2 regions of the Geobacillus sp. LEMMY01 genome follow, and region 1 is predicted to be linked to the other one. Evidence: a T-box and tRNA genes for the amino acid it is inferred to sense, from the RefSeq annotation. Region 1 holds a T-box; the other holds one or more tRNA genes.
What was found. The T-box of region 1 lies ahead of ileS (isoleucine--tRNA ligase). A T-box ahead of a tRNA ligase gene usually reads a tRNA of that ligase, here a tRNA-Ile.
Positions count from the first base shown of each region.

Region 2: it has a tRNA-Ile gene. The T-box ahead of ileS (isoleucine--tRNA ligase) is inferred to sense a tRNA for this amino acid. The anticodon was not compared.

Region 1 covers NZ_MVKA01000002.1:121,149-127,789, reverse strand. Annotated here, with positions in the region: gene B1A75_RS02240 (YggT family protein) at 1-198, shown strand, start outside; gene B1A75_RS02235 (YlmH family RNA-binding protein) at 319-1,092, shown strand; gene B1A75_RS02230 (DivIVA domain-containing protein) at 1,170-1,682, shown strand; T-box leader at 1,780-2,000, shown strand; gene ileS (isoleucine--tRNA ligase) at 2,042-4,816, shown strand; gene lspA (signal peptidase II) at 4,901-5,392, shown strand; gene B1A75_RS02215 (RluA family pseudouridine synthase) at 5,393-6,307, shown strand; gene pyrR (bifunctional pyr operon transcriptional regulator/uracil phosphoribosyltransferase PyrR) at 6,492-6,641, shown strand, end outside.
Region 2 covers NZ_MVKA01000037.1:27,652-34,214, forward strand. Annotated here, with positions in the region: gene trmL (tRNA (uridine(34)/cytosine(34)/5-carboxymethylaminomethyluridine(34)-2'-O)-methyltransferase TrmL) at 1-335, opposite strand, end outside; gene B1A75_RS15975 (amidase domain-containing protein) at 356-1,219, opposite strand; gene queG (tRNA epoxyqueuosine(34) reductase QueG) at 1,281-2,423, opposite strand; gene B1A75_RS15985 (B3/B4 domain-containing protein) at 2,476-3,141, shown strand; tRNA gene B1A75_RS15990 (tRNA-Glu) at 3,442-3,513, opposite strand; tRNA gene B1A75_RS15995 (tRNA-Ser) at 3,518-3,610, opposite strand; tRNA gene B1A75_RS16000 (tRNA-Asn) at 3,617-3,691, opposite strand; tRNA gene B1A75_RS16005 (tRNA-Ile) at 3,772-3,845, opposite strand; tRNA gene B1A75_RS16010 (tRNA-Gly) at 3,852-3,922, opposite strand; tRNA gene B1A75_RS16015 (tRNA-His) at 4,087-4,159, opposite strand; tRNA gene B1A75_RS16020 (tRNA-Thr) at 4,170-4,242, opposite strand; tRNA gene B1A75_RS16025 (tRNA-Ser) at 4,259-4,349, opposite strand; tRNA gene B1A75_RS16030 (tRNA-Ile) at 4,369-4,445, opposite strand; tRNA gene B1A75_RS16035 (tRNA-Met) at 4,451-4,527, opposite strand; tRNA gene B1A75_RS16040 (tRNA-Ala) at 4,545-4,617, opposite strand; tRNA gene B1A75_RS16045 (tRNA-Pro) at 4,626-4,699, opposite strand; tRNA gene B1A75_RS16050 (tRNA-Arg) at 4,706-4,779, opposite strand; tRNA gene B1A75_RS16055 (tRNA-Leu) at 4,785-4,870, opposite strand; tRNA gene B1A75_RS16060 (tRNA-Gly) at 4,876-4,950, opposite strand; tRNA gene B1A75_RS16065 (tRNA-Lys) at 4,958-5,030, opposite strand; tRNA gene B1A75_RS16070 (tRNA-Thr) at 5,487-5,559, opposite strand; tRNA gene B1A75_RS16075 (tRNA-Phe) at 5,589-5,664, opposite strand; tRNA gene B1A75_RS16080 (tRNA-Asp) at 5,839-5,914, opposite strand; tRNA gene B1A75_RS16085 (tRNA-Met) at 5,919-5,995, opposite strand; tRNA gene B1A75_RS16090 (tRNA-Val) at 6,322-6,397, opposite strand; rRNA gene rrf (5S ribosomal RNA) at 6,406-6,522, opposite strand.

The DNA of each region.
Region 1 (6,641 bases):
TCGTGGTTTCCCAATGCGCGTGAAACGCGGTTCGGACAAATGCTTGCCGCCATTTGCGAGCCGTATTTGGAGCCGTTTCGGCGCGTCATTCCGCCGCTTGGCGTCATTGACGTCTCCCCGATCGTCGCTTTTATCGTTCTTGAATTTGCGACAAGAGGGCTTCACGCCCTGTTTGACATTCTTGCGTCGCAGTTTTAGCTGCCGTTTTGTGCGCCGGCGGCGTTCGCTATGGTCGGACGGCAAGAAGCCAATGGGCGGAACTCGCAGGGAGGAATCCGTTGTGGGTTCCTTTCTTCCATGAAAGCAAGGTGACGTCAAGTGGAGCTGTATCAGCATTTTCGCAAAGAGGAACATCCGTTCATTGATCAAGTGCTCGAGTGGAAGGAGATGGTGAGCCGTCAGTACGCTCCGAAGCTGACCGATTTTCTTGATCCGCGTGAGCAGCAAATCGTGCAAAGCATCGTCGGCGGCGCGGAAGATGTGCGCGCGTTCTTTTTCGGCGGCGCCCCGTTTGTCGAGCGGAAGCGGGTGTTTCTCGCCCCGCCGTATATCGACCCTGAGGAAGAGGATTATGGCATTGTACTGTTTGCCGTCCGCTATCCGGCGAAATTCGTTTCCCTTGAACATCGCGACGTGTTGGGGGCGCTGATGTCGCTTGGCTTGCGGCGCGGCAAGTTTGGCGATATTCTCGTTCAAGATGAAGAGATTCAATTTTTCGCCGCCGCTGAAGTCGCCGACTACGTCCGCCTGCATGTCGAAATGATCGGCAAAGCTCCGGTTGCGCTTGAGCCGCTTCCGTTGTCGGCTGCCATGCCGCTTGCCGAAACGTGGGAGGAAGGAACGGTCACGGTTTCTTCTCTAAGGCTCGATGCTGTGCTCGCTCAGGCGTTTCGCCTTGCGCGCGAGAAAGCGCGTGCGCTTGTTGAAAGCGGGCTTGTCAAAGTCAACTGGAAGGTGGTGGACAAGCCTGATTTTCTCTGTGGACCGGGTGATGTGCTGTCGGCGCGGGGCTTTGGCCGCTGCAAGCTGTTTTCGGTGGAAGGGCCGACGAAAAAAGAGCGCTGGCTCGTCCGGATCGGCCGACAAAAATAAGCAAATGACGGCAGGAAATCGGCAAACCGTGTCGAATGAAGTGAAGCAAAGGAATGATGGAGACGGAGGTGGCCGTTGTGCCGTTGACGCCATTAGATATTCACAATAAGGAATTCAGCCGCGGCTTTCGCGGGTATGATGAAGACGAAGTAAACGAGTTTCTCGATCAAGTCATTAAAGACTATGAAATGCTCATCCGTGAAAAAAAGCAACTGGAAGAAAAAGTGGCGGAACTGACGGAAAAGCTGAACTACTTTGCGAACATTGAAGAGACGCTCAATAAGTCGATTCTTGTTGCTCAAGAAGCAGCGGAAGAAGTGAAGCGGAATGCGCAAAAAGAGGCGAAGCTGATCATTAAAGAGGCGGAAAAAAACGCCGAGCGCATCATCAGCGATGCATTGGCGAAATCGCGGAAAATCGCCCTCGAGATCGAGGAGCTGAAGCGGCAGTCGAAAGTGTTCCGCGCCCGTTTCCGCATGCTTGTCGAGGCGCAGCTTGATATGATCAACAGCCGCGATTGGGACGAGTTGATGGAGTATGAGACGCCGGATTTGGAAGAAGGGGCGAAAGAACCGCTGTCTCAGCCTTGACGAACCGAAGCCGTTTCGGTTATAATAATTGGCAAAAATCGCCGCACCAGCCGCCGTGGGAGGCGGTTGGCTTTTTTCAGGATGAATAGCGAAATAGCCATCGACGATGAAAGGGACAGTAGCTCTTGTACGACCGGTCGCAGCGAGCCAGGGGCGGTGGAAGCCTGGCATCGGCGCAAGAGTGAACATCACCCTGGAGTTCCATGCCGAACATCAAGTAGGCCATGGCGCGTCATTCCCGTTACGAATGAAAAGTGGGCTGTGCGTCGTTTGCATGGCCAAGAAGGGTGGTACCGCGAGACCGTTCTCGTCCCTTGCCGGGGGAGAACGGTTTTTTATTTGAAGAGGAGGGAGCAAAGATGGATTACAAAGAAACGCTGCTCATGCCGAAGACCGAGTTTCCGATGCGCGGCAATTTGCCGAAGCGGGAGCCGGAAATGCAAAAAAAATGGGAGGAAATGGACATTTACCGGAAAGTGCAGGAGCGGACGAAAGGACGGCCGCTGTTTGTTCTGCATGACGGCCCGCCGTATGCCAACGGCGACATTCATATGGGGCATGCGCTGAACAAAATTTTAAAAGATATCATCGTCCGCTACAAATCAATGAGCGGCTATTGCGCGCCGTACGTGCCGGGCTGGGATACGCACGGCCTGCCGATCGAAACGGCCCTTGCCAAGCAAGGCGTCGACCGCAAATCGATGAGCGTCGCCGAGTTCCGCAAGCTGTGCGAGCAATACGCGTATGAACAAATCGACAACCAACGCCGGCAGTTCAAGCGGCTCGGCGTGCGCGGCGACTGGGACAACCCGTACATTACGCTCAAACCGGAGTACGAAGCCCAGCAAATTAAAGTGTTTGGCGAAATGGCGAAAAAAGGGCTCATCTACAAAGGGTTGAAGCCGGTCTATTGGTCGCCGTCAAGCGAATCGGCGCTCGCCGAAGCGGAAATCGAATATAAAGACAAGCGTTCGCCGTCGATTTATGTCGCCTTCCCGGTGAAAGACGGCAAAGGCGTGCTTGAGGGCGATGAGCGAATCGTCATTTGGACGACGACGCCGTGGACGATTCCGGCGAATTTGGCGATCGCCGTCCATCCGGAGTTGGACTACCATGTCGTGGAAACAAACGGGCAAAAATACGTCGTCGCCGCTGCCCTTGTCGAGTCGGTGGCGAACGAAGTCGGCTGGGACGCATGGTCGATTGTGAAAACGATCAAAGGAACAGCGCTCGAGTATGTGGTGGCGAAACATCCGTTTTATGAGCGCGACTCGCTTGTCGTCTGCGGCGAACACGTCACGACCGATGCCGGCACCGGCTGCGTCCATACGGCGCCGGGCCACGGGGAAGACGACTTTCTCGTCGGGCAAAAATACGGGCTTCCGGTCCTTTGCCCAGTTGATGAACGCGGCTATATGACAAGCGAAGCGCCTGGATTTGAGGGGATGTTTTACGAAGACGCCAACAAGGCGATTACACAGAAGCTTGAGGAAGTGGGCGCCTTGTTGAAACTCGGATTTATCACCCACTCGTATCCGCACGACTGGCGGACAAAGCAGCCGACGATTTTCCGGGCGACGACGCAATGGTTTGCGTCGATCGATAAAATCCGCGGCCAGTTGCTTGATGCCATCAAAGAAACGAAATGGATTCCGGAGTGGGGGGAAATCCGCATCCATAACATGGTGCGCGACCGCGGCGACTGGTGCATTTCCCGACAGCGCGCCTGGGGCGTGCCGATTCCGGTCTTTTACGGCGAAAACGGCGAACCGATCATCACCGATGAGACGATCGAGCATGTGTCAAACTTGTTCCGCCAATACGGGTCGAACGTCTGGTTTGAGCGCGAGGCGAAAGACTTGCTGCCGGAAGGATTCACCCATCCGTCGAGCCCGAACGGCATCTTTACGAAAGAAACGGACATTATGGACGTTTGGTTTGACTCCGGTTCGTCGCACCAAGCCGTGTTGGTCGAACGCGACGATCTCGTGCGTCCGGCTGATTTGTACTTGGAAGGGTCCGACCAATATCGCGGCTGGTTCAACTCATCGCTGTCCACCGCCGTTGCCGTCACCGGCAAAGCGCCGTATAAAGGCGTGTTGAGCCACGGCTTTGTCTTGGACGGCGAAGGGCGGAAAATGAGCAAGTCGCTCGGCAACGTCGTCGTGCCGGCGAAAGTGATGGAACAGTTCGGCGCCGACATTTTGCGCCTTTGGGTCGCTTCGGTCGACTATCAAGCGGACGTGCGCATCTCCGACCATATTTTAAAACAAGTGTCGGAAGTGTACCGGAAAATCCGCAACACGTTCCGGTTTATGCTCGGCAACTTGTTCGATTTTGACCCGAACAAAAACGCCGTGCCGATTGGGGAGCTTGGCGAAGTCGACCGCTATATGTTGGCGAAATTGAACAAGCTTGTCATCAAGGTGAAAAAAGCGTACGACAGCTATGATTTCGCCGCGGTTTACCATGAGATGAACCATTTCTGCACCGTCGAGCTGAGCGCGTTTTACTTGGATATGGCGAAAGACATTTTGTACATCGAAGCGGCTGACTCCCGCGCCCGCCGCGCCGTGCAGACGGTGCTGTATGAAACGGTCGTCGCGTTGGCGAAGCTCATCGCGCCGATTTTGCCGCATACCGCCGATGAAGTGTGGGAGCATATCCCGAATCGAAGAGAAAACGTCGAAAGCGTCCAGCTCACCGATATGCCGGAGCCGATCGCGATCGACGGCGAAGAAGCGCTGCTGGCGAAATGGGATGCGTTTATGGACGTGCGCGATGACATTTTAAAAGCGCTCGAGAACGCGCGCAATGAAAAAGTGATCGGCAAATCGCTGACGGCCAGCGTCATCGTCTACCCGAAAGACGAGGCGCGGAAGCTATTGGCGTCGCTTGACGAAGATTTGCGCCAGCTCCTGATCGTTTCGGCGTTTTCCGTTGCGGATGAACCGTATGACGCCGCGCCGGCCGAAGCCGAGCGGCTCGACCACGTGGCCGTCATCGTCCGCCCGGCGGAAGGCGAGACGTGCGAGCGGTGCTGGACGGTGACGAAAGAAGTCGGCGCCGATCCGTCGCATCCGACGCTTTGCCCGCGCTGCGCGCACATTGTGGGCGAACATTATTCCGCATAACGAAAAGCGGCAGGCTGCCTTGGCGCGGCCTTGCCGCTTCATTTGTTTGCCATGGCGAATTATGCTACAATGCAAAAAGGATGAATGAGAAGGACAGGGGGACTTGGCACGGTGGCATACTATTGGATTGCGGCGGCGGTCGTCATCCTCGATCAATGGACGAAATGGCTTGTCGTCCGCTATATGCGGCTTGGGGAAAGCATTCCGATCATTGACAATGCGCTCTATATTACGTCGCACCGCAATCGCGGCGCGGCGTGGGGCATGCTGCAAGGGCAGTTTTGGCTCTTTTATTTGATTACGGTCATCGTCGCGGCCGGAATCGTTATCTACATTCGCCGCCTGAAGCCTTCCGAACGCCTGGCAGGCGTAGGGCTTGGGCTGATGCTCGGCGGGGCGATTGGCAATTTTCTCGACCGCGTCTTTCGCAAGGAAGTGGTCGATTTCATCCACGCGTACATCGGCACGTACAGTTTTCCGGTGTTCAACGTGGCTGACTCGGCGCTGACGGTCGGCGTCATCTTGCTGTTTGTCCATATGTTTTTTTTCGCGACACCAGAGAAAGGGAATGAGTAGATGGACACGATCACATTTCACATCGAAGACGAATATGACGGCGAACGAATTGATAAAGTGATCGCGGCGTTAAATGAGGAATGGTCGCGTTCGCAAGTGCAGCAATGGATCAAAAACGGGCTTGTGACCGTGAACGGCCAAGCGGTGAAGGCGAACTACAAATGCGAGGCGGGCGACTCGGTCGCCGTCTCACCGCCGGAGCCGGAGCCGCTTCATGTCGAGCCGGAGCCGATTCCGCTGGACATTTATTATGAGGATGAGGATGTCCTTGTCGTCAACAAGCCGCGCGGCATGGTCGTCCATCCGGCGCCCGGGCATATGCGCGGCACGCTTGTCAACGCGCTTCTCGCCCATTGCCGCGACCTGTCTGGGATCAACGGCGTGCTTCGCCCCGGCATCGTCCATCGGATTGACAAAGACACATCAGGACTATTGATGGTAGCGAAAAACGACGCCGCCCACCGCTCGCTCGTCGAGCAGCTTGTGAACAAAACGGTGACGCGCCGCTACAAGGCGATCGTCCACGGCGTCATTCCACACGATTATGGCACGATCGATGCCCCGATCGGCCGCGACAAGCGCGATCGAAAGAAAATGGCCGTCACCGAGGAAAACGGCAAGGAAGCCGTCACCCATTTCCGCGTGCTCGAGCGGTTTCGCCATTATACTTATGTGGAGTGCCAGCTGGAAACGGGTCGGACGCACCAAATTCGCGTCCATATGAAATACATCGGCTACCCGCTTGCCGGGGATCCGCAATACGGGCCGAAAAAAACGCTCGCAATCGACGGCCAGGCGCTTCACGCCGGGGTGCTCGGCTTCCGTCATCCGCGCACCGGCGAGCATTTGGAATTCGAAGCGCCGTTGCCGCCGGAGTTTGCCGAATTGCTTGACTGGCTGCGAAAAAACGATTGACAAACGAACACGCCCCCTTTACAATGAAAACAGGTGAACAGGAACCTTTAAGTTCAGTCCTGTGAGGCTGAAAAGGGGTCGGAATGACAAAGAAGGGCGATGTATGCCCATCTTGTTTGGCGATAAGCGCGCCATCCCCCGCTTCACAGGCGGGGGATTTTTTGTGCCAACGGAGGTGGCTTGCATGCAAAAGGCGGTCGTGATGGACGAACAGGCGATTCGCCGCGCTTTGACGCGCATCGCCCACGAAATCATCGAACGAAACAAAGGCATTGACGGCTGCGTGCTTGTCGGAATTAAAACGCGCGGCATTTATTTGGCGCGCCGCTTGGCG
Region 2 (6,563 bases), on a different contig from region 1:
TTCGGCAATCCGGTTGTTTCACGGCCGAACACAAAGAAAATATGTTTTTCTGTATCGCTGAAATCAAACGAATCATAATACCGGCGCCCGAATTTCGTAATGAAATAAAACTCCCCTTCCGGAAAGCGGGCGAATAGTTCGTCAAGCGAGTCATAATACGAAATATTGACATACGGCCAATAATCAAGCCCGGCGCGCTTTAACATTTTATCATCCGTAGAAAAACCGAGCGGGCGGATCAAATGGAGGGCCGTGTCGGTTGCCGCGCACGTACGGGCGATATTTCCGGTATTGGCTGGAATTTCTGGTTGGTATAGCACTACATGAAGCGGCATTTCCTTCACCTCAACAACGTTTATTTGCGATCGATGATGTGAAAAAACTTATAGCGAATGTTCGGCGTATAGGCGCTTGAATCTTCATACGACCAATAGCGCATTCGGCTGTTTGTCGTATGGGCGTTCACAAGCGGCATCCCGTTCTGATCTTTCGCCACCACAATCGTTGAGTGGTCGAAGCGTCCGTCCCCTTGAAAATCATAACAGATGACATCACCTGCCATCAATTGCTCCGGCTCCGCCACTTCCACCGCCTGCAAGCCGATGCGCGACCCGCTCAAATACCAACGAAAAGCATGGGCCACAGCCCAGCTGTAACTCCAACTTCCGTTTTGACACCACCATCCCCTCGCCCGGTTCGGATAGCCCGTCATCGGCGCCCCGCCTGCATACAAGCATTGAGAGACAAAATTCGTGCAATCCACCGGAAACGACGGAAACACCGGGTTATGCCGATTCCACCACGTTTCCGCATACCGCACCGCCCGGGCGCGGTCATACTGGTAAGAAAGACGCTCCCCCGTCCATTGCTCTCGTTCGACGCGCGGCGCCTCCATATACCCCCCCAACCGGTTGATCGGTTCATCAGCTACAAGCTCACCGCGAACAAAACAGGCGCATCGCTCCTCAACCTGTTCTTCTATATATAGTGAACCCCTTTGCTTAATTAAAAATTGATGGTGGGCAATATACATAACTTTCGCTTCCCGCTCGATGGTCTGCCTGCCGACAATTTGTCCCCGGATCGTGCAACGGACGATCTCCGCACCGCGCTTTTGGCAAAGCCGTTGCTTTCTTGCCGCCTCTTCGCTTCGGATATTGCTTTCCGACACAAACGAGCGGGCTCGCTCATCCAACCACGCGCGCAACTGTTTTTTCATGCTGCTTTCCACCACTTTCGTTTTTATTACTACCTTATGTGGGGAAGCTGCGTTTTTTTCCCTATTCCTTTGCCTCAGCCAACAGTTTCAGTCCTTTTTCAATCTCAGCGATCACATCGGCATCCGCCTCCGTTTGCCGCGCGGCCTCCAAATAAGGCTTAGCGCTTGGATCCCCGATTTTCCCAAGCGCCCACGCCGCCGTCCCGCGGATGACGGGACGGCTATCCTCTTTCAACAAACGCAGTAAGTGCGGCACCGCGGTTTGGTCTTTGTAATGGGCGAGCGCCAGAATGGCGTTGCGCTGAATCGGCTTTTTCCCACGCCATGAACCCGCCATGGCCCCAAATGTTTCTTTAAATTCACGGTTGCTCATCTGAAGCAGCGGGATGAGCTTCGGCTTTACCGCTTCCGGATCCGGCTCGAATTCTGGATGCAAATGAAAGTCTTTCCCCTTATTTTCTGGGCAGACTTGCTGGCATGTATCGCAGCCGTACAGCCGGTTCCCGATTTTCTCCCGAAACTCGTCGGCCAAAAAGCCTTTCGTTTGCGTTAAAAACGAAAGGCACCGCTGCGCGTTCAGCTGACCCGCTTGCACAAGCGCCCCGGTCGGGCAGGCATCAATGCATTTCGTGCACGTGCCGCATCGGTTTTCAACCGGTTCATCAGGGGGAAATGGAATATTCGTAATCATTTCTCCCAAATACACATACGATCCAAACTCCGGTGTAATAATAGAGCAGTTCTTGCCGCTCCAACCGATCCCTGCCCGTTCCGCCACCGCCCGGTCGGCGAGCTCTCCGGTATCCACCATCGAGCGAACGCGGGCATGGGGCACTTTGGCCAGCAAAAACTCCTCGAGCTGCTGCAAACGTTCCCGCAACACATCGTGGTAGTCCTTTCCCCATGAAGCGCGGCAAAAAACGCCGCGCCGTTCCGTCTTTGTCCCCCGCGGCGCATTTTTTATTTTGGACGGATAGGCAAGAGCAATGGCAATGATCGATTTTGCTTCCGGAAGAAGCAATGAAGGATTCGTCCGTTTCTCAATATCTGGTTCCTCAAAACCGGACTGATAGCCGAGCTCCTGCTGGCGGCGCAGCCGCTCCTTTAATTCAACAAACGGATCAGCGCTCGCAAATCCGATTTTATCAATGCCGATTGACCGACTGTACTCAATGACTTCCCGCTTTAATGCCATAACATCCATCGTTTTCCCTCCTTTCGTCATATATGGTAAAATGAAATCCGAGGTGATCAAGATGAAATGCATGATATCAGAACAACTAAAGCAACGCCTTCCTTCTGGTAAATTCGGCGTCATCCGCTATCATCATATTGAGGTCAGCGATTCACCGCAAATGTTGAGAGGCCGATTGGAACTGTTTCAAGAATCTCTTTACATCGAGCTGCAGGAAAAAGCGATCGCTGACATTCCCGAACTAATGGAATGGCGTCGTGCGTTCAAACAAATCGGCACAGACCCAGGCCGCTATCGACCGTCAAGCGAGAGTCTATACCGACGCATTCAGAAAAAACATTTCATCCCATCCATCCATTCGGCAGCGGACGTCAACAACTTTTTTTCACTGTACTACAAAATCCCGCTCGGCATCTATGATTTCGACCGCATTGACGGAATAGTCACTCTCACTATCGGCACGGAGCAAGACGAATACGTGGCACTAAACGGCCGCACAGTCAACTTTGCCAACAAACTCGTCAGCAAAGATGAACGAGGGCCGTTTGGCAGTCCGATCGTCGATTCGGAGCGGACCGCCGTGACGAGAGAAACGAAAAACGCTTTGCAAATCGTTTACTTTCTCCCATCAACGCCAGAAGAAACCGCCAAGCGCCAGCTTCAAGCCATTCAAACGATGTTTGTGCAAATTCATGGCGGCGAAGCCGACGCCCAATTGCTCGTTTGATCTTCTCCCCCACTTTCCTGCCGTTGGAAACGGGGGACTCCCTCCCTACTTGAACACTCTCCCACCTACGCTCACGCGTGGAAGTGGGGGTCTTCTCGGTTTAGGGTGATAAATAAAAAAACGCAATGCCTCGTTCTTTAACGAAACGAAACACTGCGTTGTCCCCAACAATCATAACGTAATTTTAAAACTAACGAGAGACATTATAACAGACTTCCGCACGCATCGCAAGAAAAAACGCAAAAATCGACAAAAGAAATTGTATAAAAGGGCACCAGAATCTCTGGTGCCAGCAACCAGTGACCCGTACGGGATTCGAACCCGTGTTACCGCCGTGAAAGGGCGGTGTCTTAACCACTTGACCAACGGGCCATTATGGCGGAGAAGGCGGGATTTGAACCCGCGCGCCGCAAAACTGCGACCTAACGGTTTAGCAAACCGTCCCCTTCAGCCACTTGGGTACTTCTCCGTAACATGGCTCCGCAAGTAGGATTCGAACCTACGACCTACCGGTTAACAGCCGGTTGCTCTACCGCTGAGCTATTGCGGAACAATATACATAAACATATGGAGTATCATTGTTCGCCCAATATTATAGCGAATGGTTGAAAAACATGCAATAGTAAATAATGGGCCTAAGTGGACTTGAACCACCGACCTCACGCTTATCAGGCGTGCGCTCTAACCAGCTGAGCTATAGGCCCATAAAAAGCGGGTGATGGGAATCGAACCCACGACATCAGCTTGGAAGGCTGAGGTTTTACCACTAAACTACACCCGCATATCATTTAGTTGAACATCCGCCACGCTACTTCCATGCCCCTTCCTCTACCAGCCGATTCACAGAAGCCAGATGCGTCGGGGCAACTCGAAGCGGATTCGATGATGCAGATGCTCGTGGCTGAGGTTTTACCACTAAACTACACCCGCAAATATAGAAAAAAGGGCGACTAGTGGGAATCGAACCCACGCATGCCAGAGCCACAATCTGGTGCGTTAACCACTTCGCCATAGTCGCCTCGGTCTGATGCCGGCTGCAGGACTTGAACCCGCAACCTACTGATTACAAGTCAGTTGCTCTACCAATTGAGCTAAGCCGGCATGATTTTAAAGTGCATGGCGGAGGAGGAGGGATTCGAACCCCCGCGCGCCTTGCGGCGCCTCTCGGTTTTCAAGACCGACCCCTTCAACCACTTGGGTACTCCTCCAAAAAAGCAACAATAATAATGGTGGACCTTGTAGGACTCGAACCTACGACCGGACGGTTATGAGCCGTCTGCTCTAACCAGCTGAGCTAAAGGTCCGATAATGGTGGCGGTGGAGGGGATCGAACCCCCGACCTCACGGGTATGAACCGTACGCTCTAGCCAGCTGAGCTACACCGCCAAATTTAAGTCAAAAGGTGGAGCCTATCGGGATCGAACCGATGACCTCCTGCTTGCAAAGCAGGCGCTCTCCCAGCTGAGCTAAGGCCCCATGATAAATCGGGAAGACAGGATTTGAACCTGCGACCTCACGGACCCGAACCGTGTGCTCTACCAAGCTGAGCTACTTCCCGATAAAACGCGCTCGAGAGGATTCGAACCCCTAACCTTCTGATCCGTAGTCAGATGCTCTATCCAATTGAGCTACGAGCGCACAAGTGCCGAGGGCCGGACTCGAACCGGCACGGTAGTTACCTACCCCAGGATTTTAAGTCCTGTGCGTCTGCCAATTCCGCCACCCCGGCGGAAGTGGAGCGGAAGACGGGGCTCGAACCCGCGACCCCCACCTTGGCAAGGTGGTGTTCTACCGCTGAACTACTTCCGCAAGACGATGAGCCATGGAGGACTCGAACCTCCGACCCTCTGATTAAAAGTCAGATGCTCTACCTACTGAGCTAATGGCTCATGGGTTAGATAACACTCCGAGACAACGATGTCCCTTCCTCTACCAGCTGATTCAAAGAAGCCGAATGCGTCGGGACAACTCGAAGCAAATCCGAAGATGCTTTGCTCGTTGCTCTACCTAACTGAACTAATGGCTCATAGTTAGGATAACACTCCAAGTATTATCTAGCTCTACCTGCCCCTTCCTCTGCCAGCCTGTTCAAGGAAGCCAGATGCGTCGGGGCAACTCGATGCCTATTCGACGATGTAACGCTCGTTACTGAGCTAATGGCTCATAGTTTGGATAACACTCTAGGTACTACCTATCTCTACCTGCCTCTTCCTCTCCCAGCCTATTCAAAGAAGCTAGGTGCGTCGAGGCAACTCGCAGCGAACTCGAAGATGTAGCGCTCGTTACTGAGCTAATGGCTCACGGTTGCCGGCTTAATGACTTAAGGGGTTATTAAGGAATAAGAATGCCGGCTGCAGGACTTGAACCCGCAACCTACTGATTACAAGTCAGTTGCTCTACCAATTGAGCTAAGCCGGCATAATTTAAACATTTCCACATAAAATGAATGGTGGCTCGGGACGGAATCGAACCGCCGACACAAGGATTTTCAGTCCTTTGCTCTACCGACTGAGCTACCGAGCCATATCTTATTTTTCCCTTGTTCGTTGATGACTTTTGTGTCCCTTCCTCTACTAGCCCATTCGAAGAAGCCAGATGCGTCGGGACAACTCGCAGCAGATTCGACGATGCGGATGCTCGTCTCTACCGACTGAGCTACCGAGCCATATTTTTTCATCTTTCACAATTTTGGAAGAATGGCGGTCCCGACGGGACTCGAACCCGCGATCTCCTGCGTGACAGGCAGGCATGTTAACCACTACACTACGGGACCATATTGGTTGCGGGGGCAGGATTTGAACCTGCGACCTTCGGGTTATGAGCCCGACGAGCTACCGGACTGCTCCACCCCGCGACGGTAAGAAATTCATCTCATTTGATAACGCTCTAAGTGTTTCTTTAAGACTGCCTCTTCCTCTGCCAGCGAACTCAAAGATATCGAATGCGTCGAGGCAACTCGCAGCATATTCGACGAAGCGAAGGCTCGTTGCTCCACCCCGCAGCGATAAGAATATACTTAAGTTTTGACAATGCTCAAATTGCATTTTCGTTGCCTCTTCCTCTGCCAGCGAACTCGAAGATGTCGAATGCGTCGAGGCAACTCGCAGCATATTCGACGAAGCGAAGGCTCGTTGCTCCACCCCGCGATGATGAGAAAGCAAGTCAGCTTTTATATTAAGATGGTGGAGGATGACGGGATCGAACCGCCGACCCCTTGCTTGTAAGGCAAGTGCTCTCCCAGCTGAGCTAATCCTCCACGAAATTGCCTAGCAGCGACCTACTCTTGCAGGGGCGCTGGCCCCAACTACCATCGGCGCTGGAGGGCTTAACTTCCGTGTTCGGGATGGGAACGGGCGTTTCCCCTCCGCCATAGCCACTAGGCAACAATGGACAAGTCTTATTATAAGGAAAGTTGGCCTGTT